One region of the Micromonospora sp. SH-82 genome, then DNA from elsewhere that is predicted to be linked to it. Evidence: riboswitches for the same ligand, from Rfam matches in the RefSeq annotation. Region 1 holds a riboswitch; each other region holds the start of a gene.
The links. Region 1 has a riboswitch for cyclic di-AMP ahead of WHN02_RS25475 (coiled-coil domain-containing protein). Riboswitches for the same ligand answer to the same signal wherever they lie in the genome.

Region 1 (5,392 bases):
GCATCAGCGCCATGGTCGCCGGTTTCCAGACCGCCGAGGTCAGCGGGGTCAAGCTGGTGGTCACCGAGCCCAGCCGGTTCGTGCACCGGCAGCTCTGGGTGACCGGCCTGCTCGGTCTCTTCGGTGCCCCCGAGCCCTACTACGCAGGTTCGGCCACCCCCGAGGTTCTCCCCGGCGCCTGAGCCGCCCGTCGACGTCGTCCCGGTCACAGCGGTACGTCGATCACTTCGGTGATCGCCCGGATCGCGGTGACCGAGGCGTACCCATCGGCGAGCAGCGCCAGGTCCGAACCGGGCGGCAGGGCCTCCCCGGGCTCCTCCAGGGAGGTCCGGACGAAACCGTGCCCGGCCTCCGCCACCGTCATCTGCACCTGGCCGAAGCTGGCGAGCGACCCTCGGCGTACCCCGCGCAGCCTGTCGTAGGGGCGGTCCGGCACGTTGACGTTGAGGATGTCCTCGATCGGCAACGCGGTCAGCCGGGGGAGCAGGTCGAGGGCCACCCGGGCCGCCGTGGACCAGTGCCGTTCGGCGTCGCGGACCATGGCCGCCGCAGCCACGGCGGCACCCCCGCTGCCGGGGGTGGCGTCCCCGGCGTTGAGCACGTCCAGCGAGACCGCCAACGCCCGGCAGCCGTTGGCACCGGCGGTGAAAGCGGCCCCCACGGTGCCCGAATGCAGTACCGCCCGTCCGGCGTTCGCCCCCCGGTTGATCCCCGAGAGCACCACTGTCGGGGCCGGACCGAAGGCACCGTGCAACCCGATCAACGTGATGAAACCCGGTGAGCCGCTGACCGCGTACGCCGGGACGTCGGGCAGCCCCGGCAGGGACTGCTGGTGGACCACCACGTGTCCGTCCCGCTCCACCGCCGTCATCGCCGCGCCGGTGCCGCTCATCTCCTCCTGGGGGGCGGCGACCACCACGTCCAGCCCCCGTCTCACCGCCGCGCGGGCGAGCTCCTGGATGCCGGGGGCGGCGATGCCGTCGTCGTTGGTGACCAGGACCCGCAGCGTCATCGCTCGACCGCCCGGTGGGCCAGCTCGTCGGGGCTGATCCGTTCCTGGGGGCGGGACCCGGCCGGCACGAGACGGACCCGGTCGACGAGTCCGTTGATCGAGTCGAGCCGCCCGGTACCCAACCCGTGCCGGGTGACGTTCAGCGCCCCCGCCGCCGCCCCGGTACGGATCGCCGTCCGGATGTCACCGCCGACAGCCACCACCGCCGCCGCCCCGGCGGTCATCGAGTCACCCGCCCCCCGGGGGTCGGCTGCGTGCAGTCGGGGCATCTCCACCTCGAACACCTCCCCGTCGACGAGGGCCAGGGCCGGTTCCTCGGCGCGGCTGACCACCACCGTCTGGGCACCGGCCTGGTGCAGGTCGTACATGACCCCGGTGAGTTCGGCGACGCTGTCGTCGGCGGCCAACCCGTCGCGCAGCAGCTCCTCGTGGCTGACCTTGCAGAGGAACACCCCGCTGTCCAGGACGGCGGCGAGGTGCTCCCCGGAGAGGTCGACCACCACCCGACTACCGTTCTCCCCGAGGTCGGCGGCGAACCGGCGGTAGACGTCGGGTGGGACGAGCGACGGCTCGTTGGGGCCGCTGAGGACGCTCACCGGGGCCCGTAGCCCCTCCCCGAGGGCGAGGTTGTAGAGCTCGTCGAGCTCGTGGCGGGTGAGCCGTTCACCTGTCACGTCGACGATCTCCTGTCGGGAACCGTCGCGGCGGTCGTGCACGTACCCGCCGTTGGTCGAGTGGCGGCGGACCGTCCGCAGGTCCACCCCCTCGGTGGCGAGCAGAGGCTCCAGGACCTGACCGAGTTCCCCGCCGATGCTGGCGCAGAGCACCACCGGGACCCCGAGGGAGGAGATCATCCGGGCCTGCCAGACGCCCTGCCCGCCCGGGTGCAGGTGCAGCTCCGGGTGGTCGCTGGGCTGTTCGATGGTGACCGTGAGCAGGGGAGTGGGTGCGAACACCATCACGTGCCCGTCCATGGGGCCACCTTCCGTCCGTACGCCGGGTCGTTCACCTGATAACCGTCGACGCGGTGATCCGGGCACGCCTCGCCGGGCACGAAAACGCCGGGCGTACGCCTCGCCGGGCACGAGAACGCCCGGTGCCCCACCGTCGTGGCGGGACACCGGGCGTCACCCGGGGGTCAGTACACCGACAGGTGCACGTGGTTGGTGTGGTCGCTGGACGGGTCCCCACCCGCCCCGCTGTAGGAGCGCCAGCCGCTGCTGGGCAGCCAGATCTGCCTGTACCAGATCACGTACAGCACGGCCAGCCGGTCGGCGTTGCGGACGTAGTACGCGGCCAGGTTGTTGCCGTACGTCCGGTCCCCGCCGGTGGCGTGCCCACCGAAGCCGTTGCGCTGTGCGGCGAAGTCGCACGCCCGACCCTTGGGGTGCTCACCTGATCCACCCGGCCGGTAGCAGGAGACGTACCGGGTGAAGCCGGCCGCCTTGGCCTGGTTGAGGGCGTGCAGGGTCCGGGGCGTGATGCACCCGTTGGCCGGGGTGGGGTCGTTGACGCTGCACGACTCCCGGGGCCAGGACCCGTCGGAGTTACGCGGGGCGGGCTTGGCGTTCCTGGTGCTGCTCCCGCCCGGCCCGCTGGACGCCGCGGACCCGCTCGATCCACTCGACCCGCCGCTGCTGCTGCGCTGCTGGGCCTGTTGCTGTTGCTGCTGCTGGCGGCGGCGCTCGGCCTCCTCACGGCGCTCCTGCGTGACGGCGACGTCGAGGGCCTTCTCGGCCTGGTCCTTGCGCTTGGCCATCGTCGCGACCTGTTTGCGCTGCTCGTTGACCTCGGCATCCAGTTCGACCTTGGTCCGGGCGGACTGGTTGCGGGTCTCCTGGAGCTTGCGCAGCTCCCGCTCCTCGCTGGCGGCGACCTGGTCGAGCGCGGCGGCCCGGTCCATGAAGCCCTCCGGGGAGGTCGCGTTGAGCAGGGCGTTCGCCGCCCCGAGTCGGCCGGTCCGGTACGCGACCTGGGCGATCTCACCGACCTTGGTGTTCTGGACGGCCAGGTCGGAGTCGATGGTCTTGAGTCGACCGTTGAGTTCCTGTTGCCGCTGTGTCGACTTCTCGAGCTTGGCCTTCGCCTCCAGCCATCCCTTGCTGGCCGCCTCCAGCTGGTTGCGCAGGGCCGGGGTGCCGCCCTCGGGGTCGGCGTCGGGTGCCGCCAGCAGACTTCCCCGGGTCGCGGCCTGGGCCGGACCGACCGGTGCGACCGCGCCACCGAGGGCGAGGGTCGCGACGAGCAGGGCCGCCATCCGGGCGGTGATGCGTCGCGGTGATGCCACTACTGCCAATGGACCTGTCCTTCCGTCAACCGCCGACCGGGTTAGCTGACGGGTTCGGGACGGAAGATCCCTACCGCTGACGCGGATGCACCCCAGGAACGTGGTTCCCCGGCTCGCCCGGGTGGGCGATTAGGCGGCGGCCACCGTGGGCACCGATGGGCGCCGCCCGGCGGAGGCCGGGACCGAGCCTACCGGGGTGGGTGTGACGGTTGCAGTCAAAGTGACCGATGGTGTCGGAGAGGTGGGCGACAAAGTACGGCAAAAAGAGCAATCCTCGCGGAAATTTAAGCCTGTGCTCATCACCACTCGATGGTTCCGCAGGCACCCGCTGACGCTCCGGGTTCGACCTGCAACGTGGCGTGCTCGATGCGGAACTCCTCCCGGAGCGTGGTCCGGGCGGCGGCGAGCACCGTCCCGATCTCCGCGCCCGGGGTGGTGGTCAGGTGGGCCGAGGCGACCTCCATCCCGGAGGTGAGCGTCCACAGGTGCAGGTCGTGCACCTCGGCCACGCCGGGGACCGCCGAGAGTCGGTCGTGCACCTCGGTCACCTGGAGGTGTTCCGGGGCGGCCTGGACCAGGATCCGCAGGGCGGCCCGGGCCAGCCGCCAGGTCCGGGGGAGGATGAACACCCCGATCGCGACCGCCACCACCGGGTCCACCCACCACCAACCGGTGAACGCGATGACCAGCGCGGCGGCGATCACCCCGACCGAACCGACCAGGTCGGCGAGCACCTCCAGGTACGCGCCGCGCAGGTTGATGCTCTCCTCGGCACCCTTGCGCAGCAGTCCGAAGGCGACCACGTTGGCCAGCAGGCCGAGCACCGCCACCCCGAGCATCGGGCCGGTGAGGACCTCCGGTGGGTCGCCGATCCGGCGGACCGCCTCGACGAGGACGTAGACCGCGACCCCGCTCAGCAGCGCCGCGTTGGCCAGGGCGGCGAGCACCTCCAGGCGGTAGAGGCCGAAGGTGCGCTGCGGGTCGGTGGTGGCCCGGCGGGTCGCGGTGATCGCGGCCAGGGCCAGGCCGATGCCGAGCACGTCGGTGAACATGTGTCCGGCGTCGGAGAGCAGGGCCAGCGAGCCGGTGCGGAAGGCCGCGACCGTCTGCACCACTGTGAAGACGGCCAGCAGGGCCAGCGCGGCCCAGAGTCGGCCCACGTGTCGATGGGCGGCGTTCGCCACCGCCGCCGAGTGATCGTGCCCTGCGCCCACGCCCACACCCTCCGTCGTCCGACCCGACCGGGATACAACCTATGCTCACATCGCTATGTATGCAAGTGTCGGACGAGGGGAGGCCTGTCGACCGTCGGAGTCGACGTTCAGCCGGTGGGATCGAGGGTGACCAGGCGCTGGGTGGCCCGGGACAGCGCGACGTAGAGCGTACGGACCCCGGAGCCCGGATCGGCCCGGATCTCCCCGGGCGCGACGAGCACCACCCCGTCGTACTCCATGCCCTTGGCCTGGAGGCTCGTCACCACCTGGAGCCGGGGCTCGGCCACCTCGGCCAGCCACCCGGCCACCTCGCGGTGGCGGTCCACCGGTGTGATCACGCCGACCGTCCCCGGCACCTCGGCCAACATGGCCGTCGCCGCGGCCACCGTCTCCGGTGCCAACTCGGCCGCCGACAGCACCCGCTGCACCGGCTCCACCCCGGTCGAGCGCACCGCGACGGGCAGGGGCAGGTCGGGGTCCACCCGACGGATCTCGGCCGCCGCCACCGCGAAGATCTCCGCCGGGTTGCGGTAGTTGGTGGTCAACGTGAACCGGTGCCGCCGACGTCGACCCAGCGCCTGGTCCCGGGCCCGGGTCAGCTCCGCCGGATCACCCGTCCAGGCGGTCTGGGCCGGGTCGCCGACGACGGTCCAGGACGCCAGCCGCCCCCGTCGGCCGATCATCCGCCACTGCATCGGCGAGACGTCCTGCGCCTCGTCGACGACCACGTGGGCGTACTCCCGGTAGTCCTCCGGGCGCTGCCGGGCGGCCTCCCGGGCGGCCCGCTGCCGGTCGGCGAAGGTGCTCAGCTCCCGTACCCCGCCCGCCAGGGCGTACGGGTCCCGCCGGGGGCGGGCCGGCTTCACCGGCTGGCCCAGC
Region 2 (5,392 bases), 1.6 Mb from region 1:
AAGATCCACAGGGCCGCCGACCTCATGATCGACGCGAGCGTCCTCGGCGGCAGGGCCGGTGACGTGAAAGGACGAGGGTTCAGGCGGCGGTGACGTGGGCTCGGCGGGCGGGAGGCCACGGGTCCGGGGTGGTGGCGGAGTCGGGCCGGGTGCCGTGGCTGGCGCGCGGGTCCAGCCACACCTGGACCGCCGGACGTCGGGGCGGCGCACCGGGAACGTCCAGGCCGCCCAGGTCGCGTCGGGTGAGCATGGCGACGTCGATGGTGAACTCGAACAGCCGCCAGTCGGCGTCGGGGGAGGCGCGGCCGACGTCGGCGAGCCGGGAGATCCGGGCCCGGTCGGTCACCGGGCTGGCCTGGCCGGCGACGTACGCCTCGTCGTCGCTCTCCTCCGGGGGGAAGGAGTGCAGGGCGTACCGGCCGTCGCGTTCGAGGTCACGGCGTTTGGGCGAGTCGATGACGAAGCAGAAGAGCCCCTCGTCGGTGATGACCGGGGAGACCGGGTGGACCCGGGGTCCACCGTCGGCGCGGACGGTGGCCAGGTAGCCGAAGCCCGGCCCGTACTGCTGCATGAGGAGGCGAATCCCGTCGGCGAGTCGGGGGTCGTCGGCGGCGAAGTCGGACCAGGAAGCCATGTCCACATCTTATCGAACACCTGTACGAGAATCGACCCGACACGCTGGTCACCCGGCACGATCACCGGCACCCGATCGGGTGCCCCGGAGCGTGCTCGATAGGGTTGCCAAATGCTTCTCTCCGACCGTGACCTGCTGATCGAGATCAAGACGGGCACGCTCGCGTTGGAGCCCTTCGAGCCCTCCCTGGTGCAACCTTCGAGCATCGACGTACGCCTCGACCGGCTCTTCCGGGTCTTCAACAACCACCTGTACACCCACATCGACCCGGCGGCCCAGCAGGACGACCTGACCTCCCCGGTCGAGGTGCCCGAGGGCGAGCCGTACGTGCTGCACCCGGGCGAGTTCGTGCTCGCCTCCACCCTTGAGGTGATCACCCTCGGCGAGCAGCTCGCCGGTCGACTCGAAGGGAAGAGTTCCCTGGGCCGACTGGGGTTGTTGACCCACTCGACGGCCGGGTTCATCGACCCGGGCTTCTCGGGTCACGTCACGCTGGAACTGTCCAACGTGGCGAACCTGCCGATCACCCTCTGGCCGGGGATGAAGATCGGACAGCTCTGCATCTTCCGGCTCTCGTCCCCCTCGGAGCACCCGTACGGATCGGCCGTCTACGGCTCCCGCTACCAGGGGCAGCGCGGCCCGACCCCGAGCCGCTCCTGGCAACACTGGCGCACCTGGCCGACCCGCTGACCCAGGGCCGACACCCGGCCCGAAAGCACCGGCCCGCCGGCACCGACCAGCAGCCACCGAAGGCCACGGCGCCCCGCCGGGGGACGTGAGCGGGCACGGGACGGACCGCCGGGGGAGGACCCGGCGCCGCCCCCGCGGGACCAGCGGGGGCGGCGCGCAGGGCACCACCGCGACAGCGGTACCCGGGCCTGCCGTCGGCAGGGACACCACGTCGGTCTCACGGGCCGACGTGCACTCGCCGACAGCCGGAACGGTCAGCCCTTGCCGGGGCGACCGAAGCTGTGGATCGGGGCGTCACCGAGGCGCTTCATCCGCACCGGCACCCCGGACCGGGCGGCGTGCACCACCCAGCCGTCACCGACGTACATCCCCACGTGGTGCACGTCGCGGTAGTAGAAGACGAGGTCGCCGGGGCGCAGGTCGGCGCGGCCGACCGGGGAGGTCACCTTCCGCTGCCGGGCGGCGTTGTGCGGCAGCGCCACACCGCCCTTCGCCCAGGCCGCGAGCATCAATCCCGAGCAGTCGTACGCCTTCGGCCCCTCGGCGCCCCAGACGTACGGCTTGCCGATCTGGGCGCAGGCGAACCGGACCACGTCACCTGCCGTACCCCCGGGGTAGGTGACGGGGCAGGGCGCCGGGCGGAGCGGCCCACCGGCACCGCTGTCGTACGCCCGCAGCCGCAGCTTCTGCAACCTGGCGATCTCGGCGTCGATCTGTCGACGGCTCGCGGCGAGCCCCCTCTCCGCCCGGGTGAGTTGAACGATCATCCGGTCGAGTCGGGTCTTCCCGGCCGCCAGTTCGTCACGCAGGTCCCGGACGGCCCGGACGTCCTCCTGCCGGCGGTGGGCGAACCGGTCCATCAGCTCGATCCGGCCGACCAGTTCACCGGGGGTACGCCCGGAGAGCATCAGGTTGAGCGCCGAGAAGCCCTCACCCTTGTACGCCCGCACGGCCAGGTCGCTGACCTGCTTCATCGCCGCGTCGACCTGGCGTTGCAGCGGGTCGATCCTGGCCGCCAGGGCGGCGGCCTCCCGACGCTTGTCGGCGAGGTCCTGCCGGACGGCGTTGTGCCGTTCGATGAGCGGTTCGAGTCGGTGCCAGTCCCTGTCGATCTGCCGTTCGAGATCTGTCACCGACGGTTCGGCGTACGCCGGGCCGGGGACCCCGAGGACGGCGGCCCCGACCAGGACCGCAGCGGTCGCGGCCAGTGCTGTGGTGCAACGGAACGAGCGTGGGCGCGGCCCAGCCGGCACCGGGTCGACCTGCGCCGACCTGGTGGACGGTGGCCGCGGGGCATGAAGTGCCACCGGGCTCGGTACTCCTTCGACGGAACCGCCTACCGGGTCAGCTGACGGGTTCGGGCGGAAGGGGACGCCCTACCGCAGCGGACTGCGGATTGACCCCGACGTACCTGGGTTCCCGGATCACCCCTGCGGGCGACTCGGCGGTGTCGTTCGTGACCGCCCGGGTTGGACGGTTCTGCTGCCGACCGACGGTTCACCAGCGTAGAGAGACGACCGCCTATCCGCAACGGAGCGATACGTGACACTCCGTCTCACGTTCGTTCACTCTCGGGCGCGGCGCGGCCCACACACGAAGGCCCTCCGTCGTCTGGTGGTCGACGACGGAGGGCCTCGGGTACGCCGAGGGTCAGCCAGGTCGTCGGAACCCGGCGACCGGCATCGTGTTGATGCTGGAGACGTTGACCGGGACACCGGCTCTCGCCGCGTGCACCATCTTGTCGTTGCCCAGATAGATGCCGACGTGACTGAGGTCGCTGCGGAAGAAGACCAGATCGCCGGGGCGGGCCTCGTTACGCGGGATCGCCCGTCCCTCGTTCCACTGTGCCCCGGTGAAGTGGGTGAGGCTGATGCCTGCGGCCCGGTACGCGTACTGGGTCAGTCCGGAGCAGTCGAAGGAGTTCGGCCCGGTGGACCCGAACACGTACGGCTTGCCGATCTGCGCACAGGCGACCCGGATGGCGGTACGCGCCGCCGCGTTCACCACCCCGTTGATGGTCGGGCAGTTGGCGGTCTGCACTGTGGTCTTCGGCATCGACGCCCGGAGGGTCTTGATCTCACCCTCGATCTTCTTGCGCCGGTTCGCCAGATCCTTCTCCTGCTTGACCTGGGTGGTGACGAGCGTGTCCAGCTTCTCCTTCTGGGTGTTGAACCTGGCCTGGACGGCCAGGACGTCCTCGATCTGCCGACGCTGCTCGGTGGCCACCCGGTCCAGCAGGGTGAGCTGTTCGCCGAGCTGCCCGGGGCGGCTGTTCACCAGCACCGCGCCCAGCTCGTACGAGGGGCCGATGATGTAGTACCGGGAGGCGAGTTCACCGATCCGGTTCAGCGCCAACTCGCTTTCGAGCTGCAACGGCTCGATCTTCTTGGCGAGGTCGTCGGACTTCTTGCGGTTGACCCTCAGCTCGGACCGCACCTTGTTGTACTGCTCGATGGTGGGTTCCAGCTGGCGCCACTGCTTCTCGATCTGCGCTTCGATCTCCTCGACCGTGGGCTCCGCCTGCGCCGGTACGGCGAGCATCCCGGCGCCGACGATCACGGCAGCACACAGGGCTGTCAGACGCGCCAATGCCCGTCGCGCGCCGCGTACTCGGGCGGGCGTTTTCGGGACACGACGATGAGGGGGCAGGCTCGCCACCGGCACCGACTCCTTTGCCGACCGGCCGCCGGGCGCCTCGCGAGGAGGGGAGGGCGAGACAGACGACCCACAAGCGGCCGGTGCCCAACATTAGGGAAGCAAAGCGATCGGGGCAAGAAGACAATCTTCACCATTACGGTGAAGCAATCGCTTGCACACCAACGGTATCCACTATTCGGCGATCGAGGGGTACCCATCAATGTGGGGGTCGGTCACCCTCCGGTCACTCCGGCCGGACCGAGCGGAGCAGGACGCTGGCCACGTCGACCACCTCGACCTGTTCTCCGGCAGCCTTGCCGTTGACCCCGTCGTTGAGCATCGTCGAGCAGAACGGGCAGCCGACGGCGACCGTCTTCGCCCCGGTGGACATGGCCTCCTCGACCCGGTCCACGTTGATCCGCTTGCCGATCCGCTCCTCCATCCACATTCGCGCGCCCCCGGCACCGCAGCAGAACGAGCGCTCGCTGTTGCGCGGCATCTCGATCAGGTCGGCGTCGCCCGTGCCCCCGCCGATGGCGCTGCCCAGGACCTCACGCGGCGGGGCGAAGACCCGGTTGTGGCGGCCCAGGTAGCACGGGTCGTGGTAGGTGACCCCGCCGTCGACCGGCTGGACCGGGGTGAGCTTGCCATCGGCGACCAGGTGGGCCAGGAGCTGCGTGTGGTGGACCACCTCGAACTCGCCGCCGAGCTGGCCGTACTCGTTGCCCAGGGTGTTGAAGCAGTGCGGGCAGGTCGCAACGATCTTGCGCTTGGCCGGTTCCCGCCCCTCGAAGACCTCGTTGAGCGTCTCGACGTTCTGCTGGGCCAGCATCTGGAAGACGAACTCGTTGCCGATCCGGCGGGCCGGATCGCCGGAGCAGGTCTCCCCCTCGCCCAGGATGGCGAAGGAGACACCGGCCTCGTGCAGCAGCGTGGCGACCGCCCGGGTGGTCTTCTTGGCCCGGTCCTCGAACGCACCGGCGCAGCCGACCCAGAAGAGGTACTCGAAGTCCTCGACCTCACCGACCCGGGGCACCTCGAAGTCCAGACCCTTGGTCCAGTCCTCCCTGGTGTTCGGCGGGGCACCCCAGGGGTTGCCCTTGTTCTCCAGGTTGCGCAGCATCACGCCGGCCTCGGACGGGAAGCTCGACTCGATCAGCACCTGGTAGCGCCGCATGTCGACGATGTGGTCGACGTGCTCGATGTCGACCGGGCACTGCTCGACACAGGCACCACAGGTGGTGCAGGACCAGAGGACGTCCGGGTCGATGATCCCCCCGGACTCGGCGTCGCCGACCAGCGGCTTCTCCGCCTCGGCCAGCGCCAGGACGTCCATGTGGGCCAGCTGCGCGGCGGTGGCCTTCTCCTCGCCGGTGAGGTCCTTGCCACCCCCGGCCAGCAGGTACGGCGCCTTCGCGTACGCGTGGTCGC
Region 3 (5,392 bases), 1.2 Mb from region 1:
CCGGGAGATCCTGCAGCAGGACCGGCAGATCCAGGTGGTCCGCCGCCGCCTGGTCCGCAAGATCCTCTCCACGGTGAAGGACCTGAAGGCCAACAACGAGGAGAAGTACCGCACCCTGTGGGCCGAGTTCGGTCGGGCGCTCAAGGAGGGTCTCCTGGAGGACCCGGACAACCGGGACACCCTGCTGGAGATCGTGTCGGTGGCCTCCACCGACGACCCGGCGGAGCTGACCACCCTCGCCGGGTACGTCGAGCGGATGAAGGACGGCCAGGGCGACATCTACTACGCCACCGGTGAGTCCCGGTCGATGATCGAGAACTCCCCGCACATGGAGGCGTTCCGGGCCAAGGGCTACGAGGTGCTCATCCTCACCGACCCGGTGGACGAGGTCTGGGTGGAGCAGGTCGGCCAGTTCGACGGCAAGGCCCTGCGCTCCATCGCCAAGGGCCAGGTCGACCTGGACACCGAGGAGGAGAAGAAGGAGGCCGAGGCCGAGCGGGAGCAGCGCACCCAGGAGTTCGCCGGTCTGCTGACCTTCCTCACCGAGAAGCTCGCCGAGAACGTCAAGGAGGTCCGGCTCTCCTCACGGCTGACCACCTCACCGGCGTGCGTGGTGGGCGACGCGTACGACATGACCCCGACCCTGGAGAAGATGTACCGGGCGATGGGTCAGGAGGTTCCGCCGGTGAAGCGGATCCTGGAACTCAACCCGACCCACCCGCTGGTCGCCGGGCTGCGTACCTCTCACGAGCAGGGTGAGGACCCGGCCGCCCTCGTCGAGACCGCCGAGCTGCTGTACGGCATGGCGCTGCTGGCCGAGGGCGGGGAGCTGACCGACCCGGCCCGGTTCACCCGGCTCCTGGCCGACCGGCTGGCCCGTACCCTCTGATCTTTTCCGGTCAGACGTGTCTCGCGGGCCGGTGTTGCCGCACCGGACCCGCGAGACGTCACGGCCCGACGCCGGGCGGGGTCACCCACCCGACGTCGTGAGACTCAGGCCGCCGCGACCGAGCCGGGGTAGCGGGGCGGCGCCGCGACCGCGGCCAACGCGGGCCGGTCGGCGTGCTGCTGCTCCTGCTCGGCCGGGTACGCCAGCTGCAACGCCCGCCGCGCCCACGTGTACGCGGCGCACGGCTGCGGGCCGTCGGCACACTGCAGGTTCCGGCACTGCCCCTGCGCGGCATCCCGGTGCTGCTCGGCGACGACGATCGCCTGCCGCCACAGCATGGTGTCGGTCACGCCCGCCGGCACGGCGTCGCGCCGGTCGGATCCGATGGAACTGGACATGAGCGGCCCCCCTCGTACGCGATGTCCCCTTAACCCTCACCACTGAACCCCTGTTCTAACCGTTCCGGCCCGTCACAGTTGGGTGACGGTCGACACGGATGCCCTGGTCAGAGGTGTGTGAAGGCGCAGAATGCCGCCTGAGCGGCGAGTTCGCAACCCCGCCCCGTGTGGCCTGGTGAACAACCTCACGCAGCGTATGCACCCGCCCCGGGCCACCCCTACCGTCATACGGGTCCGCCGACGCGGACACCGCCGCCGGAGTACGCCCAATCCATGCCCCCGGCTCCGCGGAACACTCCACCACAGGGCATGGAGCGGGGGACCCAGGTTCCACGGTGCACGTCACCTCGGGGTGAAGCCGCCCACCGGCGGCCGGGCTCCTCGGCCCGAACCCGACAGCTCACCTCGTCGGCGTGGAGGAACCCCATGGCAACTCGACACACGTCCCGCGCCCTGCGCAACCCCCGACGGATCCTCGGCACCCTCGCCGTCGGTGCCGTGACCGGCCTCGCCGCCGTGTTCGGCACCGCCGCCCCCGCCCAGGCCGACAGCGTCGACTGGGACGCCATCGCCCAGTGCGAGTCCGGCGGCGACTGGAGCATCAACACCGGCAACGGCTACTTCGGCGGCCTGCAGTTCGTCCAGAGCACCTGGGAGGCGTACGGCGGCCTCCAGTACGCCACCCGCGCCGACCTGGCCACCCGCGCCCAGCAGATCGCCGTCGCCGAGCAGGTCCTGCAGGGTCAGGGCATCGGTGCCTGGCCGACCTGCGGCCCCCTGGGCGGCCCGGTCTCGCCCTCGGGCGGGTCGACCTCCGCCGCCGACGCCGCCGCCCAGCGCGCCGAGCAGCCCGCGTCGCGCAGCACCGACCGGGACACGTACGTCGTCGAGGCCGGTGACACCCTCGTGAAGATCGCCGCCGCCCACGACGTCACCGGCGGGTGGCAGGCTCTGCACGAGCGCAACAAGGACGTCATCGGCGACGACCCGGGCCTGATCATCCCCGGTCAGCGGCTCACCCTCTGACGTCGAGGCGAAACCCGGCCGGGGCGCACCTCCCGGCCGGGTTCCCCGCCGTCCTTCCCGCCGACTCGTCCCCGCCCGTCGTACCGGCCGGTCCGGTCCTCCGCCCGCCGGTGTGCCGGGTTTCGCCCCCGGCGCTGGTATCTCCAGGGTGGACACGCGTAGTGACGTCGCCGGTGGGGTACCAGCGACCACCATGAGCACGAACACCCTGGACGAGCGCCCCACGGACCCGGCCCGCCCCGACCCGACCGCCGACCCGGCCACCACCGATCCGGCCGCCACGGACCCCGTCGGCACCGACCCGGGCAGCGCCGACGCGGGCGGCACCCTTCGGGCGGGCGGCGCGACGACGCTGGGCACCGTGGCCGTCGTCGCACACCGCAAGAAGACCTTCGGCGGCGGGCTCGACGAACTCCGCGCCGCCCTGGTCGGCGCCGGGATCAAGAACCTGCTCTGGTACGAGGTGCCGAAGAGTCGCAAGGCGCCGAAGAAGGTCCGTAAGGCCCTCGACGAGGGGGCCGAACTGGTCTTCGTGTGGGGCGGCGACGGTACCGTCCAGCGCAGTGCGGACGCCATGGCCGGATCCGGTGTCCCGATGGCCGTCCTGCCGGCCGGGACCGCCAACCTCTTCGCCACCAACCTGGGCATCCCTACCGACCTGCCCGAGGCGGTCAGGATCGGTCTGCACGGCCCACGTCGCACCGTCGACCTGGGCAAGGTCAACGGGGAACACTTCGCGGTGATGGCCGGTGCCGGGTTCGACGCCGAGTTGATCCGTGACGCCGACCGTAACCTCAAGGGCCGTCTCGGCCGCCTCGCCTACGTCCTGACCGGGCTGCGGCACGTGCGCGGCGAGTGCGTCCGGACCCGGATCAGGATCGACGGCAGTGACTGGTTCGACGGTGAGGCCAGCTGCGTGCTCTTCGGCAACGTCGGCACCATCACCGGCGGCATCCCCGCCTTCGACGACGCCCGCCCCGACGACGGTGCCCTGGAGGTCGGGGTGGCCACCGCCAGCGGCGCTGTCGACTGGGCCCGCACCCTCGGCCGGATGGCCGCCGGCCGCTCCGAGGAGTCCCCCTTCGTTCGGATCACCCGGGGACGCACCATCAAGGTACGCCTCGACGCCCCGAGGACGTACGAACTCGACGGGGGTGCCCGGGGTGAGACGAACCGCCTCAAGGTGAAGGTCGTCCCGGCGGCGCTGACCGTCTGCTGCCCGGAAACTCAACAGGCGTAAGGCATTCCCCGTCCAGGGGGTGTGGGCTCGACGGTGTCTCCTGGCTAGGCTGGGCCGGCCCCCCGGTGATCATCAGGGATCACCGGGGTGACCGGCGACGGAGGAACAGGATTCACCGATGGATCTGAACGAGCGGGTGGGCACGGCACAGCGGACCCAGGTTCTCGACCTGCTGTCGCAGGCACTCGAGCAGGGCTACATCGACCTGGCCGACTACGAACGCCGGATGGCGGCGGTCCACAGCGCCACGGTCGTCGGCGACCTGACGGGGCAGGTCGCCGATCTGCCCCGTCAGTTTCACTGGCACCCGCAGCAGACCTCCGCCGCCACGCCGAACCCGCAGGTCACCGTCGACCCCGAGCAGCGCACCCGGACGATGACGATCGCCGCGGTCGCGCTCGGCGGGTTCTCGGTGGTCGCCTCCCTCTGCGCGGGCGTCGGCGCCCTGTTCGGAGTGGCCGCGATCCTGCTCGGCCGCCCCGGTCTCAAGAGCGCCCGCAACCACAACCTCGCCCTGACCGGCATGATCCTCGGCGCGGTCGGCATCGTCTTCTCCATCTGCGCCATCGGCATCCTCGTCTTCGGCGAACCGATCCCCGACCAGTCCTGACCCGCCCAGCCCGACACGCATCACCGCCGGAACCCCGCCCAGGCGCGTCACCGTCAGAACCCCCTTCCGTCGAGGATCTTGGAAGTGAGTGGCCCCTATGAGGGTCGATTCCTACCGAGATCTGGCAGCGTGTGTGGTCTCGCCCAGCGGATACGAGGTCGACGCCAGCGCCGGACTGTCAAGGGGCGTCGCAGGAGCCGCGTCGGGTGGGTGTGAAACCGGGACCGGGGCCGATGTCGGCGAGACGGCCCACGGCCGTCGGCAGGGAGGCGGTCCGGTCGGCGGTGCGGTGGTTTCTGATCATGGTTCTGCTCCGTTCGGGTCGGTTGACGGGTGGTTCAGTCCGCGACGGCGGTGTGCCAGTCCCGCAGGAACGCGTCGACCAGGCCGTACGCCCGGGCGTACGGGTCGAACCGTTCCTCGATGCTGCGACGGGCCAGGTGGGACAACCCGTCGGCGGCTTCGTTGAGCGGGTGCCCGGAGTGCGCCCGGACGTGCCGGAAGCGCAGGTCCGGACGGGTGCCGACCAGGCGGGCGAGGCGTACCAGGGTGGGCGGTGCGCCGTTGCGACGAGGACGGAGGCTGTACCCGTCCGGCATGAGGTGGATCCCGTCCTCGGCGCGCTGCCACCGGTCGAGGAAACGCAGTGCGGGCAGGCTGTCGACCAGGACGGTCAGGCCGGGCGGGACGGTGCCGTCGGTGAGCAGGTACTCCACCGCCCGCAGCTCGTCGACGAGCACCCGGGACGGTCCGGTCGGGTCGAGCCGGTCCCGCCGTCGGCCACGTAGCCCGAACCGGCCGTCGCCGGTCACGTACCCGATGCCGCCGCAGCGACGCTTCCAGCTCGCGTCGGTCGCGGCGACCGGCCCACCGCGCCGACCCGCCCAGCGGGCCACCCGGCCGCGCCCGCCGCTCGGCCCCGTCACCTGCGGGTGGGTGTGCCCGGCGGCCAGCAGCTCGGCCGTCTCGATCAGGTGCACACTGCCGGACATCTCTTCGTAGCGGGCGGCCAGCAGGGCCGCCTCGACCGGGTCGGCGATCCGGCGGCACTCCTGACAGCCGGTTCGGGACAGGTACGGCCGTAGGACGCGGACCCGGTCGGACAGTCCTACCGGGAGCAGCCCGACGGTCTCGTCGAACTCGTCGAATCGCACGGTGCCTCCTCGCACGTGGTGAAGGGGTCGCGTGGTGACACGGGTCGCGTGGTGAAGGGGTCGCGTGGTGAAGGG
Region 4 (5,392 bases), 3.0 Mb from region 1:
CTACGCCGCCTCCAGCCGGAGTTCCTGCTCTACTTCTCCGCCCCGCCCGGCTCGGAGTACCAGGTCACCATGTGGCTGCCGTACCTGGAGCGGATCGGTAGGCCGTTCCTGGTGCTCGTCCGCGAGCCGGAGTTCCTCGGCCCGGTGTCGGCGGCCACCCGCGCCCCGGTGGTGTTCTGCCCGACCCTCAAGGCGATGGACGAGGCGCTGGTGCCCAGCCTGAAGGTCGCCTTCTACGTCAACCACGGGGCGAAGAACAGCCACTGCGTCAGGTTCAACCACCTGACCCACATCCAGCTGCACCACGGCGACAGCGACAAGGCCCCCAGCGCCAACCCGGTCTCCGGGATCTTCGACCGGATCTTCGTGGCCGGTCCGGCGGCGGTCGAGCGGTACGCCCGCGCCGGGGTCGACATCCCGGCGGAGAAGTTCGAGGTGGTCGGCCGCCCCCAGGTGGAGGCGATCGAGGTCCGCCGGGAGGCGGTTCGGGGCCTGGCCGGCCCGACGGTCCTCTACACCCCCACCTGGACCGGGCACCACGCCGACGCCAACTACTGCTCCCTGCCGCAGGGCGAGACCCTGGTCCGGGCGCTGCTGGCCCGGGGTGCCACAGTCATCCTCCGGGCCCACCCGTACACCACCCAGAACCCGGCCTCGGCCCGACAGCTGGCCCGGCTCACCGAGCTGCTCTCCACCGACCGGGCCCGCACCGGACGGCCGCACGTCTTCGGGGCCGCCGCCGGTCGGGACCTGACCCTCACCGAGTGCGTCAACCGGTCGGACGCGCTGGTGTCGGACGTCTCCGGGGTCATCTCCGACTACCTCTACTCGGGCAAGCCGTACGCGGTGACCGACATGGTGGGCGAGGGTGACCGGTTCACCGAGCGGTTCCCCCTGGCCGGTTCGGCGTACGTGCTCCGGCGGGACATGTCGAACGTCGACGAGGTGCTGACCGCGCTGTTGCAGACCGATCCGGCGGAGTCGGCCCGGTGGCACACCCGCGCCCGCTACCTCGGGGACTTCCCGGCCGAGTCCTACGCGGAGGTGTTCCTGGCGGCCGCCCGGCGGCACCTGGACCCGGCGTGGACCCCGCCGGGTCCGCGTACCGGTGGGGATGCCGGGCTGGCCGACGCCGCCACCGGGCCACTCTCCCCCACCGCCTGAGCGACCACCGGGACGAACGCCGCTCCCCCACCGCCTGAACGGGCACCGGGACGAGCGCCCCTCTCCCATCGCCTGAGCGGCCCCGCGAGAACGAGACGGGCGCCGTCCCCCCTGCGCGGGGGGACGGCGCCCGTCTCGTGGACCGGGTGGGGCCTGCCGACTCAGGCGGAGTAGCCCCGGCTGGCGATCCAGTCGGCGAGCGTGCCCACTGTCAGCCAGTACGTCGGGACCGCCGGATTCGCCGAGTCGGCGATCTTCACGGTCCGGCCGTCGTCGCGGTAACCGACCACCGCGACGTAGTGTCCGCCCGGGAAGGAGTGCCAGCCCCCGGCGAGGTCGGTGGTGGTCCCGGCCACGTTCACCACCACGCCGCGCTCGTCGGCGACCGCCGCGACCAGGTCGGCCCGGAGCCGCTCGGTCTGGGCGGTGGTGGCGGCGTTGCCGGGGATCATCGTGGTCCGGTACGGGCTGCCGTCCACCACCTGGTTGAGCACCCGGGTGGTGTCGGCGGCCGAGTTGGTGCCCATCGTCGTGGTGCCGAGCCGCACCGCCAGGTCGTCCTGGGTCCGGGCCAGGCCCATGGCCGACAGCGCGTTGCGTACCGCCGCCGGGCCGCAGTAGTAGTAGGTGATCTGGGACTGGTGGTCGTGGTCGAGGACCTTCGACGCGGGCGGCTTCGGAGTCGCCGTACGGGTCAGGTCGGTCGCCGGTGCGGTGGTGCTGGTGGCGCTGCTCGCGGTCGCCGTCGGAGCGGGGCTCTGCGAGCGGGCGGTGGCGGTCGGGGCCGGGGTGGTCAGCGACGGCGCCGCGGTCTGCGGCGCGCTCAGCTCGGCGCGGGCGGGAAGGTCACCGGCGTAGGGGGCCTGTTCGGCGACGGTGGCCGGGGTGGGCTGGTCGAGGTCGGACCCGTCACCGGTGACGGCGACGCCGACTCCGACGCCCGAGGCCACCATGAGGGTCGCGGCCGAGGCGGCGACGACCTGGTACGAGCGGTCTGCGGTGAGCCGACGCAGCTGTCGCCCGAGATGGTGTCTCACTGTCGACTGAAGGGGATGGTGAGGCAAGGAACGGGGCTCCTTCCGATTCCGCCTACCGGGTTAGCTGACGGATTCGGGCGGGAAGAAGTCGCCCTACCGGGAGTGCTGGCTCCCGGATTCACCCCGGACTACGTGGGTCCCCGGCTCGTCCTGAGACGATTGAGCGGGTCGGAGCGGCGTCGCTTTTGCGATCGGGAACCGCACCGGACGCAGCGACACTACTGGCCGAGCTTTTCCCTGCCAACCCGGCTTGACCTGCTTAAACCTCGATCATGGCAGCAATCTTCACCGCACTCCGACAGTGTCGTGTATCTATGGGACGGGCGGTTTCATCCATCCGTCGAGGGCGACAACCGGACGTTCGGTGAGCATCCCCGAGGGATTGTCGGCGGGCGACGTCCCACCTGCGTCGCGTGACCGGATCCGGCGTCCTGTGAGCGGCATCACCGTCACGACGGGATGGGTCAGCGTCGTTCGGCGTCGCCCACCGGCTGCTCGGCGGCGGACGCCGCCGAGCGCGGCCCCGGCACGACCGGCTGCGGCTCGGGCGCGACCGACTGCGGTTCCGGCGCGACCGGCTGCGGCTCGGGCGCTACCTGTCGTGGGTCCGAACCGGCCGACTGCGGTCCCGACCCGCGCCGGGTGCGGCCGGAGCGGGAGGGGGCGAGCAGGCGCATCATCGGGGTCTCCAGGTACCTGTGCATCAGCCCGGCCAGCACCAGGTTGACCAGGAGGAAGGCCACCACCGCCACCGGCCCCCACCAGCCGGGCAGGCCGACGCCGTAGACGCCGGCGAGCCGGAGCACCGTGACCATGACGAAGACGTGCACCAGGTAGAAGGCGAAGGAGACCTCGCCGAGCCAGAGCATCGGCCGGGAGCGCCAGGGTGAGCGGCGGCCGTTGATGTCGGCGTCCGCCGCGGCGGTGATGACCAGGATGTACGCCACCGACAGGACCGCCGCCCAGAGCTCGGCGCGGATGAGCTCACCGGCCGCCACCCAGACGGCCACGAACACGACGCTGGCCACCGTCAGCCGGGGACCACGCCAGCAGCCCCGACGCATCAGCTCGGCGGCGGCGACGCCCATCCAGAACTCGAACGACCGGGTGATCGGGAAGATCTGGGTGAACCACCACCGGTACTCCGGTGGCACCAGCAACTGCGTCGGCCAGAGCGCCAGGATCAGCAGCGGTACGGCGACGACGACGGCCCAGAGCATCCAGGGTCGGGCCCGCCGGATCGCCGGGAGTGCGAACGGCAGGCACAGGTAGAAGAACAGCTCGCAGGAGAGCGACCAGCTGACCGTGTTGATGCTGTAGAAGTGGCCCGGAGTGGGGTCCCACGCCTGCAACAGCAGCAGGTTGGTGAGCGCCACCTGACCGTTCACCGGGTCGACGAAGTAGAGCCCGACGAGCAGCACGACCATCCACATGAGAATGTGGTTGGGATAGATCTTCGCGGCCCGGCGACGCCAGAAGGCCCGTTTCGAGTCCTCGGGGCGGGCCGACCAGACCAGGACGAAACCGCTGAGGATGAAGAAGAACTGCACTCCGGAGAGGCCGAGGGTGAAGACCTTCTCCAACACGCCCTGGGGTCCCGGCTCGGCGACGACCCGCATGGTGGCGGCGTGGAATCCGTACACCAGCAGGGCGGCGATCCACCGCAGTCCGGTGAGCGAGGGCAGCCGGGACAGGGCGGGGGTCGCTCCGGTGGCGGTCGCGCCGGTCGCCGATACGCTGGTCACGCCACCACACCGACCACGACCGTACGAACCACCACGACGTCTCCTCCTCCACGCTCCGTCGCCGGGGGTCGACCGGCCGCCGCCGGGGACCATACCGCAATCGGACGACCGCTCATCTTCGCGGCCGAATCGGACGGTGGTGACGGGCGTGGAGTAGGTAAGAGCCGATGCCCTAATATCCGCAGACCAGCCAGCGGGGGCATGGACGAGAGGGACCAGTGATGCACCAGCGGATTCTGCTCCGGGCCAAGAAGGGGCCCTTCGACATCTACCCGCCGGAGGAGACGTTCGAGCGGAACTGGATCGGCGACAACTCGGGAAACCTGGTTTTCAGCCACTCGGCACACAAGATCCTCCGGACCGCCAATGCGGAGATCACCTCGACCGGGTTCCGCTCCGACGCCCGGGACGCGGACATGATCAACGAGAACTACGACGTGTTCGTGGTCCCGTTGGCCAACGCCTTCCGGCGCAGTTTCGCCCACCGGCTGGTCAGCATGACCCGGCTGATCCGTCGCCTGAAGATCCCGGTGGTCGTCTACGGTGTCGGCGCGCAGACCAACCTCAAGGGCGACCTGGAATACCTGCGCCCGATCGACGACCAGGTCAAGGACTTCGTCGGGGCCGTCCTCGACCGTTCGCACACCATCGGCGTACGCGGTGAGATCACGGAGAACTATCTGCGTTCGCTCGGTTTCGACGCGGTGGAGGTGATCGGCTGTCCGTCGATGTTCCTGCACGGCGACACCCTGCGGGTGGAGAAGAAGAAGCCGTACCTCGGCACCGACGACAAGATCGCGCTCACCGTCTCGCCGTACGTGAAGTCGATGGCGAAGGTGATCAGTTCCCACCACCGGAAGTACCCGAATCTCTGTTACATCCCGCAGGACGTCAAGACCCTCGGTGTCCTGCTCTACGGTGACGCCCCCGAGGACCGTGGAAAGAAGAGCAACATCCCGATCCACACCTCGCACCCGCTGTTCACCGAGGACAAGATCCGGATGTTCGTCGACCCGTGGACCTGGATGGACCACCTCGCCGACTTCGACTTCAACTTCGGCACCCGGATCCACGGCACCATCACCGCACTGATCGCGGGCACCCCCGGTTACCTGTTCGCGCACGACTCGCGCACCCTGGAACTGGCCCGCTACTTCGACATCCCGTACCGGGAGATGACCGACGTCTCCGGTGAGGTGGACGCCGCCCAGCTCTACGACGAGGCCGACTACACGGCACTCAACAACGGGCACAAGGCCCGGTACGAGACGATGATGGCCTTCCTCACCCGACACGAACTCGGCAATTCCTTCGCCGACGGGGACAGCGCCGCGCGCTTCGACCAGCAGGTGCTCGACACCGTCTACCCGCCCGGTGTGGGGCCGCAGGCATGCGCCCCCAACGACCAGTTGGTCTCCCGGATCGACTGGCTGCGCGAGCAGAACC

Region 2: another riboswitch for cyclic di-AMP. It lies ahead of WHN02_RS05270 (NlpC/P60 family protein); the one in region 1 lies ahead of WHN02_RS25475 (coiled-coil domain-containing protein).
Region 3: another riboswitch for cyclic di-AMP. It lies ahead of WHN02_RS20390 (transglycosylase family protein); the one in region 1 lies ahead of WHN02_RS25475 (coiled-coil domain-containing protein).
Region 4: another riboswitch for cyclic di-AMP. It lies ahead of WHN02_RS12765 (C39 family peptidase); the one in region 1 lies ahead of WHN02_RS25475 (coiled-coil domain-containing protein).

Annotation. Positions count from the first base shown of each region.
Region 1 is NZ_CP148049.1:5,811,093-5,816,484, reverse strand. It holds gene WHN02_RS25490 (STAS domain-containing protein) at 1-182, shown strand, start outside; gene surE (5'/3'-nucleotidase SurE) at 206-1,012, opposite strand; gene WHN02_RS25480 (PfkB family carbohydrate kinase) at 1,009-1,986, opposite strand; gene WHN02_RS25475 (coiled-coil domain-containing protein) at 2,151-3,269, opposite strand; cyclic di-AMP (ydaO/yuaA leader) riboswitch at 3,315-3,445, opposite strand; gene WHN02_RS25470 (cation diffusion facilitator family transporter) at 3,599-4,513, opposite strand; gene WHN02_RS25465 (HelD family protein) at 4,621-5,392, opposite strand, start outside.
Region 2 is NZ_CP148049.1:1,139,012-1,144,403, reverse strand. It holds gene WHN02_RS05280 (pyridoxamine 5'-phosphate oxidase family protein) at 80-634, opposite strand; gene dcd (dCTP deaminase) at 746-1,324, shown strand; gene WHN02_RS05270 (NlpC/P60 family protein) at 1,579-2,577, opposite strand; cyclic di-AMP (ydaO/yuaA leader) riboswitch at 2,641-2,781, opposite strand; gene WHN02_RS05265 (NlpC/P60 family protein) at 2,975-3,988, opposite strand; gene WHN02_RS05260 ((Fe-S)-binding protein) at 4,206-5,392, opposite strand, start outside.
Region 3 is NZ_CP148049.1:4,576,860-4,582,251, reverse strand. It holds gene htpG (molecular chaperone HtpG) at 1-889, shown strand, start outside; gene WHN02_RS20395 (hypothetical protein) at 994-1,287, opposite strand; cyclic di-AMP (ydaO/yuaA leader) riboswitch at 1,584-1,696, shown strand; gene WHN02_RS20390 (transglycosylase family protein) at 1,714-2,313, shown strand; gene WHN02_RS20385 (diacylglycerol/lipid kinase family protein) at 2,507-3,553, shown strand; gene WHN02_RS20380 (DUF1707 domain-containing protein) at 3,672-4,163, shown strand; gene WHN02_RS20375 (hypothetical protein) at 4,342-4,467, opposite strand; gene WHN02_RS20370 (hypothetical protein) at 4,502-5,317, opposite strand.
Region 4 is NZ_CP148049.1:2,771,629-2,777,020, reverse strand. It holds gene WHN02_RS12770 (CDP-glycerol glycerophosphotransferase family protein) at 1-1,164, shown strand, start outside; gene WHN02_RS12765 (C39 family peptidase) at 1,326-2,201, opposite strand; cyclic di-AMP (ydaO/yuaA leader) riboswitch at 2,236-2,377, opposite strand; gene WHN02_RS12760 (acyltransferase family protein) at 2,666-3,946, opposite strand; gene WHN02_RS12755 (polysaccharide pyruvyl transferase family protein) at 4,168-5,392, shown strand, end outside.